Regions from separate parts of the Streptomyces sp. NPDC027189 genome, predicted to be linked through region 2. Evidence: riboswitches for the same ligand, from Rfam matches in the RefSeq annotation. Region 2 holds a riboswitch; each other region holds the start of a gene.
The links. A riboswitch is a leader RNA that binds a small molecule or an ion and turns the genes downstream of it on or off. The one in region 2 is predicted to bind cyclic di-AMP.
Positions count from the first base shown of each region.

Region 1: it holds a riboswitch for cyclic di-AMP, as region 2 does, so the genes downstream of both, ACZ4RZ_RS30640 (transglycosylase SLT domain-containing protein) here and ACZ4RZ_RS07190 (NlpC/P60 family protein) in region 2, are expected to answer to the same signal.
Region 3: it holds a riboswitch for cyclic di-AMP, as region 2 does, so the genes downstream of both, ACZ4RZ_RS03495 (C40 family peptidase) here and ACZ4RZ_RS07190 (NlpC/P60 family protein) in region 2, are expected to answer to the same signal.
Region 4: it holds a riboswitch for cyclic di-AMP, as region 2 does, so the genes downstream of both, ACZ4RZ_RS42705 (M23 family metallopeptidase) here and ACZ4RZ_RS07190 (NlpC/P60 family protein) in region 2, are expected to answer to the same signal.

Region 1 covers NZ_JBVHRI010000015.1:31,586-35,787, forward strand. Annotated here, with positions in the region: gene ACZ4RZ_RS30630 (CocE/NonD family hydrolase) at 1-1,379, shown strand, start outside; gene ACZ4RZ_RS30635 (hypothetical protein) at 1,420-1,749, shown strand; cyclic di-AMP (ydaO/yuaA leader) riboswitch at 2,019-2,176, shown strand; gene ACZ4RZ_RS30640 (transglycosylase SLT domain-containing protein) at 2,180-2,929, shown strand; gene ACZ4RZ_RS30645 (HAD family hydrolase) at 2,923-3,762, opposite strand; gene ACZ4RZ_RS30650 (FAD-dependent oxidoreductase) at 4,069-4,202, opposite strand, start outside.
Region 2 covers NZ_JBVHRI010000002.1:593,899-598,100, forward strand. Annotated here, with positions in the region: gene ACZ4RZ_RS07170 (FAD-dependent oxidoreductase) at 1-188, opposite strand, end outside; gene ACZ4RZ_RS07175 (hypothetical protein) at 289-465, opposite strand; gene ACZ4RZ_RS07180 (DUF2182 domain-containing protein) at 585-1,370, shown strand; gene ACZ4RZ_RS07185 (hypothetical protein) at 1,418-1,645, opposite strand; cyclic di-AMP (ydaO/yuaA leader) riboswitch at 1,940-2,112, shown strand; gene ACZ4RZ_RS07190 (NlpC/P60 family protein) at 2,122-3,279, shown strand; gene ACZ4RZ_RS07195 (luciferase domain-containing protein) at 3,401-3,868, shown strand; gene ACZ4RZ_RS07200 (alpha-amylase) at 3,874-4,202, opposite strand, start outside.
Region 3 covers NZ_JBVHRI010000001.1:774,266-778,467, forward strand. Annotated here, with positions in the region: gene pcrA (DNA helicase PcrA) at 1-829, opposite strand, end outside; gene ACZ4RZ_RS03490 (hypothetical protein) at 1,016-1,165, opposite strand; cyclic di-AMP (ydaO/yuaA leader) riboswitch at 1,347-1,519, shown strand; gene ACZ4RZ_RS03495 (C40 family peptidase) at 1,528-2,721, shown strand; gene ACZ4RZ_RS03500 (tellurite resistance/C4-dicarboxylate transporter family protein) at 2,921-3,937, shown strand; gene ACZ4RZ_RS03505 (hypothetical protein) at 3,915-4,202, opposite strand, start outside.
Region 4 covers NZ_JBVHRI010000031.1:8,104-12,305, forward strand. Annotated here, with positions in the region: gene ACZ4RZ_RS42690 (bifunctional acetate--CoA ligase family protein/GNAT family N-acetyltransferase) at 1-70, opposite strand, end outside; gene ACZ4RZ_RS42695 (HPr family phosphocarrier protein) at 248-529, shown strand; gene ACZ4RZ_RS42700 (GntR family transcriptional regulator) at 754-1,449, opposite strand; gene ACZ4RZ_RS42705 (M23 family metallopeptidase) at 1,636-2,400, opposite strand; cyclic di-AMP (ydaO/yuaA leader) riboswitch at 2,414-2,573, opposite strand; gene ACZ4RZ_RS42710 (M16 family metallopeptidase) at 2,808-4,196, opposite strand; gene ACZ4RZ_RS42715 (M16 family metallopeptidase) at 4,193-4,202, opposite strand, start outside.

The sequences.
Region 1 (4,202 bases), on a different contig from region 2:
TCATCCACACCTGGCTGTCCCACCAGACCCGGGACCCGTACTGGCGGCACGGCAGCGTCTGCGAGGACTACGGCGCGATCCGGGCGGCGGTCCTCGCGGTCGGCGGCTGGCACGACCCGTACCGCGACACGGTGCTGCGGCTGGTGGAACACCTTCCGCGGGATCGCGTACGCGGCCTGATCGGCCCCTGGTCGCACCAGTATCCCGACCGGGGCCTGCCGCCCGGCCCGGCGATCGGCTTCCTCCAGGAGACCCTGCGCTGGTGGGACCACTGGCTCCGGGACAAGGACACGGGCGCCTTGTCCACCCCCGTCCTCCGCTCGTACGTGATGGACGCACATCTCCCGGCGACGACGTACTCGGAGCTCCCCGGCCGCTGGGTCGGCGACCCGGCCTGGCCCTCCCCCTCCGTCACCCCCGTCTCGTACGCGCTCCAGGGCGACCCGGTACTGATCCGCTCGCCCCAGCACACGGGCGCGGACGCGGGCCGCTTCCTCCCCCTCGGGAACGACGCGGACCTGCCCCCGGACCAGCGGGAGGAGGACGCGAGATCCGCCTGCTTCGAATTCGAAGTACCGGAGGAGACCTGGGTGTTGGGCCGTCCGAGAGTCCGCCTGCGGCTGAGGTCCTCGGTTCACCGGGGTCAGGTGATCGCCCGCCTCTGCGACGTGGCCCCCCACGGAGCCTCGACACTCGTCACCCGGGGTGTACTGAACCTGTCAAAGCGTCATGGTCGTGACCAGGCGGTTCCCTGGAAGCCGGGTGCTACGGAGGAGGTGGTTTTCGACCTGACCAGCATCGGCTACGCGTTCCCGCCGGGCCACCGCATCCGCCTCTCCGTCTCCAACGCGTACTGGCCCTGGATCTGGCCCCAGCCGGGCTCGGAGGCCGGTATCACCCTGGACCCGACGGGCAGCCTGCTGGAACTCCCGGTAAGAACACGGGAGTCGACGCCCTCCCTCACTTTCGAGGATCCGGAGCAGTCCGAACCGCTGGGGGTCATCGTCCCGACGACGCTGGACGAACCCCGCCCGGAACGCCTGGTGGTCCGCGACGTGGCCGCCTGCGCGTGGCGCTTGGAGGTCGACCCGCGCTACGGCGGCACCCGCGTCTACCCCGACGGTCTCGAATTCACCGAGAACGCGCTGGAGACCTACACCATCAACGACTCCAACCCCCTCTCCGCCCGCGCCCGCTCGACGTGGTCGGTCCGCCTGCACCGCCCGGACCTGCCCTGGGACGCGCGCATCTCGACGAGCTCCGAAATCACTTGCGACGCCGAGGACTTCATCACCTCCAACGAGGTCGTCTGCAAGGACGGCGACGAGGTGGTCTTCCACCGGACCTGGGAGAAGCGGATCCCCCGAGCCGCGGGCTAGGACTTGGAGGGCCGGGGGTCCGGCAGGGAGCCCTGAGGCCATGGCGCAGACGCGGACCGCGGAATTCCTGATGGACCTCGACGAGGGCATGCTCGCGCACTTCCGCGAGATGGCCCACGAGATGGTCACGCGCTTCGGGATCTCACGGGCGGAAGCCGTCGCGAGGATCAACAGGGCATACCAGGGGCGGCAGTTCGAGCCGTATCCCGACCTGATGTGCCACGAACTCCCCGAATACTGGGGCTACGGCCTCTACTTCAAGCCCGACGCGGGCCGCCTCCCCGACGACAACCCCGACACGGACCTCTCCGTGTGGGAGGTGCGCCCAGCTCCTCCCCGGCATTCCCCGGCCCGGACGCTCGATGCGTAATGTCCGAATTAAAAGCATTGCCGCTTTAATGTGCCTTGGTCGCGTGAATTGAGTCACGCCCGAGCCGCCCCGGCGCCATGCCCCACCACCTCGATTCCCCTTCGCGAAAGCCAAGTTGAGGATCACATTCCGGCACAATCGGGCATTTCACCCCCTCCTTTTCCGGGATTAAAACGGACTGAGCCATGAATTCGGGTCTTGTTCCCGACATGTGCTCTCGCATACGTTCGCCCCGATCCGGGCGGATCGCCGAATCCTGCCACCGCCCGGAAACCCACCCACCCACGCACGGCAGGAGCGGGGGACCCAGGTAAGCCGCCGGTCCGGACCAACGGAACGGCTAGGGGTGAAGCCGCGCCCAGCGCGCGGCCGGGCACCTCCCGCCCGAACCCGACAGCTCACCTCGCAGGCGCCGGAGAGGAATGTCGTCATGCCCGCACGAGGCAAGCACTACCGCCCCAAGACCAGCAGCACGTTCACCCGCTGCATGATCGCCGCAGGCACGAGCGGAGCCGCGCTGGCCCTTCCCCTCGTGAGCGCGACCAGCGCGCACGCCGCCCAGCCGGCGCAAGCGCCGCAGGTCACGAAGGCTGCCGCAGTCACGATCACCGACGTCCAGCTCGTCACCTACAAGGTGGTCGCGGGCGACACCCTGTCCAAGATCGCGCAGAAGTACCCGCAGAGCGGCGGCTGGAAGAAGCTGTACGACGCCAACCGTGCGGTGATCGGTGCGAACCCGACGGCCCTCTCCCCGGGCCTGACGCTGACAGTGGGCACGAGGACCGTGAAGTTGGGCTCGGCGACCAAGGCAAGCACCCAGTCCGCGACGCCGGCCGCCCCCGCCTCCACGAAGACGTACGCCAACAATCTGGACGGCTGGATCAAGCACTCGCTGGACATCATGGGCAAGGCGCACATTCCGGGCACCTACAACGGCATCCACCGCAACGTCATGCGGGAGTCCTCCGGCAACCCCCGGGCCATCAACAACTGGGACTCCAACGCCGCCGCCGGCATCCCGTCCAAGGGCCTCCTCCAGGTCATCGACCCGACCTTCAAGGCGTACCACGTCCCCGGCACCTCGATGGACCCCTACGACCCGGTCGCGAACATCACGGCGGCCTGCAACTACGCGGCGGCGAAGTACGGCTCGATCGACAACGTCAACGGCGCCTACTGAGACACGTTCTCCCGGGCCTTCTCCTGGGCCCCGAAGAGCCGCTCCAGCACCACCGCGATCCCGTCCTCCTCGTTCGACAGGGTCACCTCGTCGGCCACCGCCTTCAGCTCCGGGTGGGCGTTGGCCATGGCGACGCCATGGGCGGCCCAGTCGAACATGGGGATGTCGTTGGGCATGTCGCCGAAGGCGAGGGTGGTGGCGTGGCTGAGGCCGAGGTGAGCGGCGGCGAGGGCGAGCCCCGTCGCCTTGGTCACACCGCATGGCTGGAGTTCGACGGTGCCCGGCCCCGACATGGTGACCGTCGCCAGCGAACCGACCACTCCCCGCGCGGCCAAGGCCAACTCGTCGTCGGACAGCGAGGGGTGACGGAGCAGCACCTTGCTGATCGGCTCCGTCCAGAGGTCGTCGCGGCGCGGCACCCGTACCGCCGGCAGCGTCGGATGCGGCATGACATACCCCGGCTCGATGAGCGTCAGGCCGTCCACACCGTCCTGGTCCACCGCCGCGTAGAGCAGCCCGACCTCCGCCTCGATCTTGCCGAGCGCGGTCTCCGCCAGCTCCCTGTCCAGGGTCACCGACCACAGCAGACGGTGCGCCCCGGCGTCGTACAACTGCGCCCCCTGCCCGCACACCGCCAGTCCCTGGCCGCCGAGTTCGTCCAGGAGCGGTCGGACCCTGGGTGCCGGCCGTCCCGTCACCACCAGATGCTGGGCACCCTCGGCCGTGGCTCTCGCCAACGCGGCGCGCGACCGGTCGGAGAGTGTGTCGTCGCCGCGCAGCAGCGTCCCGTCCAGGTCAGTGGCGATGAGTGAATATGCAGTCGGAGCGGCCATGATCCGAAGAATACGGATCGAACGACTCATCGGCCCGGCGTGAACCGGACGACGTCCGGTATCCCGTCAGCAACACCGTTCACCGCACGGACGGTATGGGCGATACCGGCGTTATCGGCCGTACTGGCCATGGGTGGTCCACTTCTGCCCACACCGGTGTGCGCCACCGCGTCCGGGTCCAACAACAGCCCCCAGGCGCGGAGTTGGCCCGACGCGAGCCGCGGGCGGGACGAGCGGCCGGAGCCGTGCCGATGTGATGCGACGGCCAGGGGGCGCACCCACGCGCAAGGGCGCCCCCTGCCTCGACTACCCGTGCGCAGCCACCAAGTGCTTGGCCAGCCGCGGTGAAGCGAACTCCGTCCCGCACACGAACCGCATCACCGGCCCGTACGAGGCCGCCGCCGGCAACCCCGTGAAGTACAACCCGGGCACGGACGACC
Region 2 (4,202 bases):
ATCCCCTTGATGCGGGGGTGGTCGGGGGCGACTCCGTAACGGATCAGCCCGAACGGGGCCGGCATCCGCTCGAAGAGGTCGATCGACACGCCCGGCTCAGCAGCCGTCGCGGATTTCAGCAACGCGTCGGCGGCGTAGATCCCGGCGGGGCCGGCTCCGACAATGGCTACCCGCAGGGGGCGAGGCATGATCAGGTTCCCTTCGAGCGGTAACAGACGTACTCGCCGGGAAGCCTAAACTAAGGCAAACCTAAGTCAGTAGCCGGGCTGGATCTATGACCTCATAAAGTCAGCTTATGAGGTCGGCTTCGAAGGAGGCCGACGCCTGGTGGCGCCGGGCGGCCACCTCGTCCGGGGAAGCCTTCGGGTCGCAGGCGCCGGTGAGTGCGGTCATCGGGCAGCCGCGCGGCGGGCCGGGGTCGCAGCGGTGGTTCATCCGCTCGGTGACGCGGATCGTCACCTCCATTCGCCCCCCGTCCTCGCAGGTCGGCAGGTCCTGCGGGGCAGAGCGGCTGCCAGGCGATCGACCGCCTTCTGTGATGACCTGGAAGTGTGTTCCGTAACTGGGCATCCCTCTCCGCACCCATGCGGCCGGGCAACCTCCTCCCGGCCCGGACGATGACCGCCGCCTGGTCCGTCATGCTGCTGCCCGCCCTCCTCGCGTGGCTCCTCGTGGTGGAGCAGGCCGACGGTATGGAGATGGAGCCGGGAACGATGGGCCTCGACCTGCCCCCGTTCCTCCTCCTCTGGGTGATCATGATGATCGCCATGATGTTCCCGTCCGTGGCGCCGGTGGCCGTCACCTGGGCCCTGGACATCGGCCGTCAGTCCTCCGGTACGGCCCGCGCGGCCCGGATCACCCGGTTCGCGGGCGGATACCTGATCGCTTGGGCGGCATTCGGCCTGGTCGTGTACGGGATCCTCACCGTGACCGGCAACCTTGTCGACAGCCACCCCGAAGCCGGGCGCTGGATCGGCGCCGGAGCCTTCCTGCTCGCCGGACTCCACCAGTTCAGTCCGCTGAAGAACATCTGCCTGCGCCACTGCCGAAGCCCCGCGGGTCGGTTCGTGCGCCATGGCGGCTACCGGTCGGGCACCCGCGACCTGCGCGTCGGGGCCCACCATGGGCTCTACTGCGTGGGCTGCTGCTGGGGGCTCATGATCGTCCTCGTTCCGCTGGGCACCATGAACATCGCGGCGATGGCCGCACTCGCGGTCGTCATCTTCATCGAGAAGCTGTGGCGGCTCGGACCGGTATTCAGCGCCGCGGTCGGCGTTGCGTTCCTGGTTCTGGCCGCACTGGCTCCGTTCCAGAGCTGGCTGCTGCCAGGACTGCAACACTCCGGGCTGTCGATGCAGCCGATGACGTGACCGCTCACCTCATGCGGTGTACCGGCGGTCGCGGCCGAGATGAACTGTCATGCGGCGTTGGCGTCCTGGGCCAGGCGACGGGCTCGGAGCACACGGACCATCGTATAGACGCGCAGGGCGGTGAAAGCGAGGACGGCGATGCCGAGCGCGGCCATGATCGGTTCCCCGTCCCTGGCGGCCGCATAGAAGAGGAAGCCGCTGAAGGGGATGCCGAGAGCGACGAACAGGGGCTCGCGGATCCAGAACGGGAGGAGGTTGATGAGCAGCCCGAGCATTCGGGCCACTTCATCAGGCCCATGCCAGCGTGCGCCGTGGTGGAGCCCACAGTTCCGGCAGCGAGATCAACTACGAGGCCCGCGGGCGGTGGACCAGGTCGGCGTGTACGCCCGGGGTCGAGGCCGAGCTGCTCGTCGCCGGTCCACACCGACCGCGCAAGCCGGGGCACCCAGTACGACGAAGGTCACAAATACATATCGGACACTTCGCACTTCAACCTTCACGCGAGGCACACAAGTTGGCTAGGTTGACGGGCGGACCGCACGACTCCCTCCGGCGAACCTCGCCGGGTCGCGCGGCCTCCGCCGAGTCCGGTGCGCCCCCGTGGCGGCCGGAGCCGGGGACCCGACCGACTTTGGGGTGAATCGGCCCAACCGCCCAGCAGGGCAAGGGCCGTAGGGCATACCTTCCGGAACCGTCCGCCCGAACCCGACAGCTGACTCGGTAGGCGGAACACGGAAGGAGTGCGTCCCCCATGGCTCCCGACGCCAAGCCGCCCGCAGCGGACGGGCCGAGCCGCGAAGAGGTCCGGCAGCGGATCAGCAGCCTCTACGACCAGGCCGAGACCGCCACCGGGAACTACAACGCGACCCGCGCGATGTCCACGGGGACGCGTGGGCGCGTCAACCCGGCGGTCGACAGCGGGCGCAGGCCCAACGATCCCGCCCTCGACGACGTCACCAGGCAATGGTTCGACGTGGGGCGCGCGCAGTTGGGGCCGACCGTCCCGGCGAGGCTGCCGGCCGACAGAATGCCGAACCGCGCGGCCGAGGCGCGGCCTGCACGTCCGGCGGTACGTCCGGCGGATGGACTCGCCCAGCGTGGGCGGGAGTCGACCGCCCGACCCGTCCCGGAGTTGACCGCCGGTCCTGTCGCCGGGGTGGCTGCCGGCCCGGTGGCGGAGTTGACCTCGGGGGCCGTCGCCGCGCTGCCGGCCGCGCCGCGGACACGGCAGGAAGTCGCCAAGGCCCTGCCGGCACCGGCCGCGGAACCGCGACAGGCCTCGGCCTCGTTGAAGACCTCCAAGGGGCAGATCCAGCAGAAGCTCGCGGTGGCCCGCGAGTTGCTCTCCCGCCACACCCCTCAGCTGATCGCGCCCTTCCCGGCGATCGAATCCCGGCCGGCGGAAGACGCCTGGCGTGCCTACGAGGAACTGACTCCTCGCCCGGCCGAAGAGGAGTGGCAGCCACAGCAATCGGCCACTCTCAGCACCACCACGCCCATCGCCGCTGTCGTGCCCATCGGCGCGGACAGCACCTCGGACTCCGGAGACGGCAGCAAAGCCGCGAAGGTACTCGCCTTTGCCCGTGGACAGATCGGCAGGCCATGCGTCTGGGGCGCGTCCGGACCGGGCTCGTACGACTGCTCGGGCCTCACCCAGGCCGCCTGGAGAACCGCCGGGGTCGCACTCCCGCGCACCGCGCGCGAGCAGGCGACCGTCGGTACGGCGATCCCCCTCGCCGACATCCGGCCCGGCGACCTGATCTTCTTCTACGGCGATGTCAGCCACGTCGGCCTCTACATCGGCGACGGCTTGATGATCCACGCGCCGAGCCCGGGAGCATACGTGCGCGAGGAGTCGATCTTCTTCGCCGAAGCGTCGGCGATCCACAGCGCGGCACGGCCCGCATGAGCCCTACGGCCCGGTGCACGGGGCCGCTCCGGGATCATGAGGGGCGCAGAACGGCCAATTGACCAAGCAGAGGGTGAAGGGGGGTAGTTGGCAGGGTGAATAGTGCGCGACCATGGTGCGCATGACCGTGGCCGATCGCGCCATGACCCAACTGGAGTCATGGCCGAACCTGATAAGTGGCTCGCCCCGATGCGCCGCTGGACGCGCCTTCGGGACGACGGGGCACGACATCGTCCACTTCCACTCCGACGACGCAGCGGATCTGCATCTCACGCATGCGGCCGTCCATCGGCTGCTCCCACACCTGCAGCACAGCACCGCTGTGCGGGTGCACCCCGGATCCTCGTGGATCACCGTGCTGCTGGACTGCGACGCCGATGTGGCGCTCCTGCTCACACTCATCAGCGTCGCTCTCAAGGAGCACGACGGGGCCGGAGGCGCCGCACCTCCCGAGGACCCCTCGACGCTCTGCGACTGGCAACCTCAGGCGATTCCCCCGTCGCGCGCGGGAGCCTCCGCGGCCGTGCGCCACCGGCGGGTTCCGGCCGCGTGGAAAGCAGTCGGCCGGTTCATCCCACACGGGCGCTGACGCGACTACGGTCCTACGGGCACGGCGACAACATGCCAGTGCCGGCCCTCCAGGCCGACGTACAGTCCGGCGTCGACCAGCTCGTCGCCGTCCCGCTCGTAGGTCTGCTCGGTGAGCAGCTCCGCGAGGCGGCACGGGCGGCCGCGGAGGTCGGTCCACGGCAGGCGGACCCGGCCCTGGGCGGGCTGGTCGGAGAGGTTGACGACCACGAGGTGGCGGGCTGATCCGGTGGCCCAGCACCAGGCGACCAGGTTGCCGTGGGACGGATTGTCCGGCCAGCCCGTGCAGTCGAGCAGCCGCCAGTCCCCTCCCGTGCGCATTCCGGACGAGGCGA
Region 3 (4,202 bases), on a different contig from region 2:
GGCGGCGGTAGTGCTCGGCGACGTCCGGGAAGGCGCGCAGCAGGTTGACCGTCGTCATGATCAGGTCGTCGAAGTCGAGCGCGTTGGCCTCGCGCAGACGCGACTGATACATCGCGTACGCCTGAGCGAGGGTCTTCTCGAAGCCGTCGGTGGCCTGGGCCGCGAAGTCCTCCTCGTCGATCAGCTCGTTCTTCAGGTTCGAGATCTTGGCGCTGAACGACTTCGGCGGGAAGCGCTTGGGGTCGAGGTCGAGATCACGGCAGACGAGCGCCATAAGACGCTTGGAGTCGGCGGCGTCGTAGATCGAGAAGGAGGAGGTGAAGCCGAGCTTCTTGCTCTCGCGGCGCAGAATCCGCACACACGCGCTGTGGAAGGTCATTACCCACATCGCGCCCGCGCGCGGGCCGACGAGGTGCTCGACGCGCTCCTTCATCTCGCCCGCGGCCTTGTTGGTGAAGGTGATCGCGAGGATCTGGCCGGGGTGGACATTCCGCTCGGCCAGCAGATAGGCGATCCGGTGGGTGAGCACGCGGGTCTTGCCGGAGCCCGCGCCGGCCACGATGAGCAGCGGGGAGCCGGAGTGCACCACGGCCGCGCGCTGGTTCTCGTTCAGCCCGTCCAGCAGCGCCGCGGAGTCCACGGCGGGCCGGTGCGCGCCGTCGCGGTAGTACGCGTCCCGGTCCGGCGGCACGTCGAACTTCCCGCCGAACAGATCGTCCGGAACGGGCTCCGGTACGTGATCGTCCTCGGGCGGCGGCGGGGGCTCTTCCTCGTGGGCCCGGGTGGGCTTGAGGTCCGCCAGGAAGCTGTCATCAAAGAGGCTGCTCATCGCTCTCCGAGTCTAGGCGGCCTCACTGACACCCCGCCGCCACCCTGAAAACTCGATCGGATCTCGTGACACGGATCAGAGCTCGACCGGGCCTCTTGACACGGCTCGGAAGCCGAGGATCTTCCGGAGTCGGCCGCCCGGCGTCTTCTCACCCTACGGAATCATCCCGTCGCGGTCGGCGATCGATCAGGCCGGCACGTACACGCCCTGAGGGGAGACGGGCACCAGGTCGCCACTCGCCGCACCGGCGACGATCTTGCGGCCGTCGGGGAGCGCGGAGCCGTCGCCCCGGAAGACCTTGGCGATCGCCACCGCGATGCCGATAACGAGGCACATGTCGCCGCCTTCCGGACAACTCGCCATAGATCTTTCCGGATTAACTGCCCAGGGTGACGCTCAGGGTCAAGGTCACGAAAATGTATCGGGCATATCGCACATCAAACTTCACAGAAGCCACATGAGTTGGCTAGCGTGCCGGGCAGGCCGCTCGACACCCACCGGCGAACGACGCCGGGCCGTGCGGCCTCCGCTCAATCCGGTGCGCCCCTGCGGCAGCCGGAGCCGGGGACCCAACCGACCTTGGGGTGAATCGGTCCAACTGCCCTGTGGGGCAAGGACCGTAGGGCAAACCTTCCGGATCCACCCGCCCGAACCCGACAGCTAACTCGGTAGGCGGATGACGGAAGGAGTCGCCTCTCTTGGCGTCGCATCGCAAATGGCGTCCTACGGGCACGCGCGTAGCAGGCATACGGACCCCCGCCCTCGCGACGGCGGCTCTCACCTCCGTCGCCCTGCTCTCCCAGACGGCGAACGCCGCACCCTCGGCCGAACCCAGGCCGAGCCTCGAAGAGGTCGAGAAGAAGGTCAACGACCTCTACCACCAGGCCGAGACGGCCACCGACAAGTACAACGCGGCCAAGGAGAAGACCTCCAAGCAGCGCAAGCAGGTCGACACCCTCCTCGACGACGTCGCCCAGCGCACCGACAAGCTCAACACCGCGCGTGAGGAGCTCGGTTCGTTCGCGGCGGCGCAGTACCGCACCGGGGCCGCCGCCCCCAACACCGCGACCCTCCTGCTCGCCGACAACCCGCAGGACTACTTCGACCAGACCCAGCTGATGAGCCGTCTGACCACCCGCCAGAAGGCGGCGGTCGACGACTACATCACCGATCAGGCCGCCACCACCAAGAAGCGCGCGGAGGCCGCCAAGAGTCTGGAGACGCTGACCAGCTCGCAGAACGCGCTCAAGACGTCCAAGGCCGACGTTCAGCACAAGCTCACCGAGGCCCGCGAACTGCTCTCGAAGCTGACCGCCGAGGAGAAGGCGCGGCTCGCGGCGATCGAGAAGAAGAAGCAGCAGGAGGCCGCGCGCAAGGCGGCGGAGCTGGCGCAGCAGCAGGCCGCCGCCGAGGCCGCGAAGAAGGCGGCCCAGCAGGAGTCCTCGTCGAGCACGACGACCGGCTCGTCGGACACCACGACCGGCTCGGGCACCACGACCGGCTCGGGCACCACGACCACCGACTCCTCGTACGCGACGAAGGCGGCGAAGGCGCTCGCGTTCGCCCGCGCGCAGATCGGCAAGCCGTACGTCTGGGGGGCGACCGGCCCGGACTCGTACGACTGCTCGGGTTTCACCCAGGCTGCCTGGAAGGCCGCCGGCGTCTCCCTGCCGCGCGTCACCTACGACCAGGTGAACGCCGGCACGACCGTCTCCCTGTCCGACGCCCAGCCCGGTGACCTGGTCTTCTTCTATGACGATGTCAGCCACGTCGGCCTGTACATCGGCAACGGGATGATGATCCACGCGCCCAAGCCGGGGGCGTACGTCCGCGAGGAGTCGATCTACTACGACGGCACGTCGGCGATCCACAGCGTGGTGCGCCCGGCGTAAGCCGTTCCGCGAGCAACGCATTGTGCGGGGCACGCGCGCGTGGGGCAGATCGTGCTCCACGCGCGGGTGCCCCGCGTTTTTGTGCCTCACGCGCGTGCCCGGCGTTTTCGTGCTCCACCCGCGCGTGCCCCCGCGTTTTCACGCTCCACGCGCGCGTGCCCCGCGGGCAACTCGTCCGAAGATCCCTAGCATCAGGCGCATGCCAGCCATCTCCCAGCTCCGCGCCTGGTGGGCGCAGCGGCCGCCCGCCGCCGGTGCCGCCGTCATGGCCACCGGCATCGTCTCGATCGGGCTGCACCTGACCGGCTACGAGACCCTGTCCCGTATCGCGCTGGCCCTGACCTGCGTCGCCTGGCTCGCGCTCGCCGCGGACTTCGTCGTACGCCTTCTGTGGGAGCGCGCGCGGTGGGTAAAGGAGGCTTGCACGCCTCCCGGGCTCACCGCCGTCGCGGCGACGACCGTGCTGGGGACCCGGCTGTCCGCGCTGGGGTGGCAGGAGCCGGCCGAGGCCCTGCTCGCGCTGTCGGCCGTGCTGTGGCCGGTGCTGCTCCTCGTCGTCGCACGGCACTGGAAGCGCCGTATGCCGGGAGGGGTGTTCCTGGTGTGTGTGGCCACGCAGGGACTCTCGGTGCTGTGCGCCACGCTCGCCGCGGCCGTGGGCCCGGAGTGGCTCGCGCACGCCGGGCTGGTGCTGTTCTGGCTGGGGATCGTGCTCTACGGAGTGGCGTTCACGCACTTCGACGTCCGGGAGGTGGTCCGGAGCTCCGGGGACCACTGGGTCGCGGGCGGCGCGCTCGCCATCTCGGCGCTGGCCGGGGCCACGCTCATCGCCGCGCATCACGTGAACCCGTACTTGTGGAACGACGACGACAGCGACGTCCTGCGCACCGTGACCGTCGCGCTCCTCGTGCTCGCCTTCGCCTCCTACTGCGTCCTCGCCGTCGCGGAGCTGGGGTGGCCGAGGCTCCGCTACGACGCGCGCCGCTGGGCGACCGTCTTCCCGATGGGGATGACGGCGGTGGCGTCTCTGTCGGCCGCGACCGCCCTCGGCGTCTCCTGGCTCAAGGGGCCCGGGCAGGTGCTGCTGTGGATCTCGGTGGCGGTGTGGCTGGCCGTCGCGGCGGGAGCGGTCCACGCGATGATCACGGCCGGAACGCACGGCCATACCGGATCGAACAGGCCGAGCGGCCCGCTCAGGTCCAGAGCACCGCGATGAAGATGTTCGCGGTGGTCAGCAGACCGACGAGCCCGAAGAGGCCCTTGTCCACCTTCTCGTCGTCCCGCTTCACATAGACGAGCCCCAGGATCACGATCAGCAGGGCCAGCTTCACGCCGATCTTGATGTTGTTGACCGGATTGTCGTCGGCCTGGTTGAGGCCAACCAGGACGACGCCGGTGACCAGCATGGTCAGCGCGCCGTGCAGCATCGCCGGGACGAAGCGGGCGGTGCCCTGGCCCATCGCCTTCATCTGGGTGAGGAA
Region 4 (4,202 bases), on a different contig from region 2:
CACCGTCACGCAGCACCACGTCCGCCTCCCAGTGAGCGGGGTACTCGTGCCGGTCCGACGAGGTCTGCATGGGCCCCAGAGTACGGCTCGCATCCGACAACGGCGCGAGGCAGTCTGTGGGGAACGGACGTCGGATCGAGGCCGCGATCCGACCACACTCCGGACGGGACGAAGGACCGCTCCGGAGACGCTTCACGATATGGGACACTGGTCTAGACAACCCTGAAAACCTGAAGGGCAGCATCACATGGCTGAGCGCCGCGTCAACGTCGGCTGGGCCGAGGGCCTTCACGCCCGCCCCGCTTCCATCTTCGTCCGGGCCGCGACGGCCTCCGGTATCCCCGTGACGATCGCCAAGGCCGACGGCAACCCCGTCAACGCGGCCTCCATGCTCGCCGTCCTCGGCCTGGGCGCCCAGGGCGGCGAGGAGATCGTCCTCGCCTCCGACGCCGAGGGTGCGGACACCGCCCTCGACCGTCTGGCGAAGCTGGTCGCCGAGGGTCTAGAGGAGCTCCCCGAGACCGTCTGAGCACACGCCTGTGCACCTGAACCGGCGCCGCTCTCGCGGAGGCGGTTGCGCGCCGTTGGGGTTGCTCAATTGATGGTGGCGGTGGTTTTCGTCCAAAAGCCGCCGCCCCGCACGCATATAGAAGGGCTCGCCTGAAAACATCGGGCGAGCCCTTCGCTTTTCCCTATTGCGGGCAGCAGAAATAGTCCCCCGAGAATTACCCCTCTTTGTATACGGCGCCCGTGTTAATGCCGCGGGCCCGTCATGTTTACGGGAGGTTGCGAAGTCCTCACACGGTCCGGACGATCTCCGCCGCCGGGAAAACGGAGCCGGTGCGCGGCCGCGGCACGCTCGGTGTGCAGGGCCGTGATCGCCCGGGCCCGCTCGCTGTCGCCGCGCGCCACGGCGTCCACGATGCCGCCGTGTTCCGCCCAGGACTCCGCGGGGTTGGCCGACGCCTCCACCGCGTACATCCACGCGATCTTGTGCCGCAGCTGGGCGAGCGTGGAGGTGAGCGCGGGGCTTCCGGAGGCCTGCGCGAGGGTCTCGTGGAACCAGCCGCCCAGCGAGCGCAGATCCTCGCTGTGGCCCCTCCTGGACCGCTCCTGCCCCAGCCTGACCAGGCCTCGGAGCACCTTGAGGTGGGCCTCGGTACGGCGCTGCGCGGCCCGCGCGGCGCCCAGCGGCTCAAGGAGCATGCGCATCTCCAGCAGGTCGGAGGCCTCCTGCTCGGTGGGCTCCGCGACGCACGCGCCCGCGTGCCGGCGGGTGACGACGAAGCCCTCGGCCTCCAGCGTCCGCAGGGCCTCGCGCACGGGGACGCGCGAGACGCCGTAGCGACGCGCGAGCAGTTCCTCGGTGAGCCGGCCGCCTCGCTCGTAGACACCCGCGACAATGTCGTCACGGATCGCCGTGCATACCGAGTGCGCCGGAATACGCATGACCGGACCTCCGCTTTAATCCCCGCGAAACGCCATCGATTGACGCTTGTTCAGTGACTCTATTGCAGGGAGCCGGAATTTCCGATGGCAGGCCGGAATCCATGGATATTTTTTGGACACACGGCCGCGTGAAACGACGATGCCCCGGCTCGGCGAGCCGGGGCAACGGAACTGATGAAGCGCTCGTCAGACGTTCACACCGTGCGAGCGAAGGTACGCGACCGGATCGATGTCCGAGCCGTACTCCGCGGTCGTGCGGGCCTCGAAGTGGAGGTGCGGCCCGGTCGTGTTGCCGGTGGACCCGGAGAGGCCCACCTGCTGGCCCGGGGTGACCGTCTGGCCCACGGAGACGCCGATGGACGACAGGTGCCCGTACATCGTGTACGTGCCGTCGTGCATCTTGATGACGACCTGGTTGCCGTACGCGCCGCCCCAGCCGGCCGTGACGACCGTGCCGGAGCCGACGGCGTGCACCGAGGTGCCGGACGCGGCGTGGAAGTCGACGCCGGTGTGGCTGCCGGAGGACCAGAGGCTGCCGCCGGCCTTGTAGCCGGTGGAGATGTACGAGCCGGTGATGGGCAGGACGAAGGTGTTGAGGCGCTTGCGCTCGGCTGCACGGGCGGCACGCTCCTTGGCCTCGCGCGCCTCCTTGGCCCTCTCCGCGGCCTGCTTGCGGGCGGCCTCCTCGGCCTTCTTCCGCGCGGCGGCCTCGTCGGCGGCGCGCTGCTGCGCGACGGCCTGCGCGTCGATCTTCTCGGCGAGAGTGTCGCCGATGGTGATGATCGGAGTCAGCCCGGTCTGCTCGGCGGAGGTGTCCGCGGCCAGTGCCGGGGCGGCCAGGGTTCCGATGACGCCGGTGGTGGTGAGCGCCGCGACGCCGACGGCGTTCGTGGTCGTGCGCTTCACGCGGCTCGGGCGACGGTGCTTCCCTGTGCCACAGGTGAACGCCATATAGGGGCTGATCCTTTCCTTCCTTCTCGCCTACCGGGTTAGCTGACGGGTTCGGAGCAGGAAGGTCTCCTACGGACTCCCTCCGGGGAGGGCGTCCGATTCACCCCAGGGACTGCGTATGGGTCCCCGGCTCCCCTGGCTCGCGCCGTACGGGGACTCGGCGATGACTGTCCGGTGCCGCGGGCGCGGCGCACTGCCTGACGAACAGCCGGATCGACGCTAAACGGGGCATCTTTCAATCAACAAACGGATCACGGCTTTTGTAGCGCATGCCACAGGGCAGACGGGCAACCTCCGTATCAATACGGACATCTTGGGGACGAAGTCCGGAAAGAGACACGAAGTCCGGGCAAAAGGAGACCCAGGTGACTCTTCAGTCACCTGGGTCCTCAGGGAGTCGCGCTGCTCTACTCGGCCCGGACGACGGTGACTTCACCGATTCCGAGCGCCTTGACGGGCTCCTCGATCTGCGCGGCGTCACCCACCAGGACGGTCACCAGACGGTCCACCGGGAAGGCGTTCACGGCGGCCGCGGTGGCCTCCACGGTGCCTGTCGCGGCGAGCTGCTGATAGAGCGTCGCCTGGTAGTCGTCCGGCAGGTACTGCTCGACCTGGTCGGCGAGCGTGCTCGCGACGGCCGCCGCGGTCTCGAACTTGAGGGGCGCCACACCCACCAGGTTCTGTACGGCGATGTCGCGCTCGGCGTCCGTCAGGCCCTCGGCGGCGAGGGTACGCAGCACCTTCCACAGGTCGTCGAGCGCCGGACCGGTGTTCGGCGTGTCCACCGAGCCGCTGATGGCGAGCATCGCGACGCCCGTGCCGTCCGGAGCGGAGCGCAGCACCTGGCCGAACGCCCGCACACCGTAGGTGTAGCCCTTTTCCTCGCGCAGGACGCGGTCCAGGCGTGAGGTGAGGGTGCCGCCGAGGCAGTACGTGCCGAGCACCTGGGCGGGCCAGACGCGGTCGTGCCGGTCGGCGCCGACGCGGCCGATGAGCAGCTGCGTCTGGACGGCTCCGGGGCGGTCCACGATGATCACACGGCCGGTGTCGTCGGCGCTCACCGGCGGCACGGGGCGCGGCTCGGCGGACGAGGCGGTCCAGGAGCCGAGCGTGTCGGCGAGCAGCGCGTCGAGGTCGACATCGGTCAGGTCACCGACGATGACGGCGGTGGCCGTCGCGGGGCGTACGTGCTTCTCGTAGAAGGCGCGTACGGCCGCCGAGTCGATCTTCTGGACGGTCTCCTCGGTGCCCTGTCGCGGGCGCGACATGCGCGAGGCCGCCGGGAACAACTCCTTGGAGAGCTCCTTGGCCGCGCGGCGGGCCGGGTTGGCCGTCTCGTGCGGGATCTCGTCCAGGCGGTTGCGGACCAGTCGCTCGACCTCGCTGTCCGCGAATGCCGGCGCCCTCAGGGCGTCGGCGAGCAGACCGAGTGCCTTGGGCAGGCGCGAGGCGGGCACTTCGAGCGACAGGCGTACGCCGGGGTGGTCGGCGTGCGAGTCGAGGGTGGCGCCGCAGCGCTCCAGCTCGGCGGCGAACTCCTCGGCGGAGTGCTTGTCGGTGCCCTCGGAGAAGGCTCGCGCCATGATCGTGGCGATGCCGTCGAGGCCCGCCGGTTCGGCCTCCAGCGGCGCGGCGAGGATCACCTCGACTGCGACGACCTGCTGGCCGGGGCGGTGGCAGCGCAGGAGCGTCAAGCCGTTGTCGAGCGTGCCGCGCTCGGGCGACGGGAAGGCCCACGGCTTGGCCTCGCCGGCCTGGGGCTGCGGGTGGAAGTCCATGGTGGCGAGCTCGGTCACTTCGCC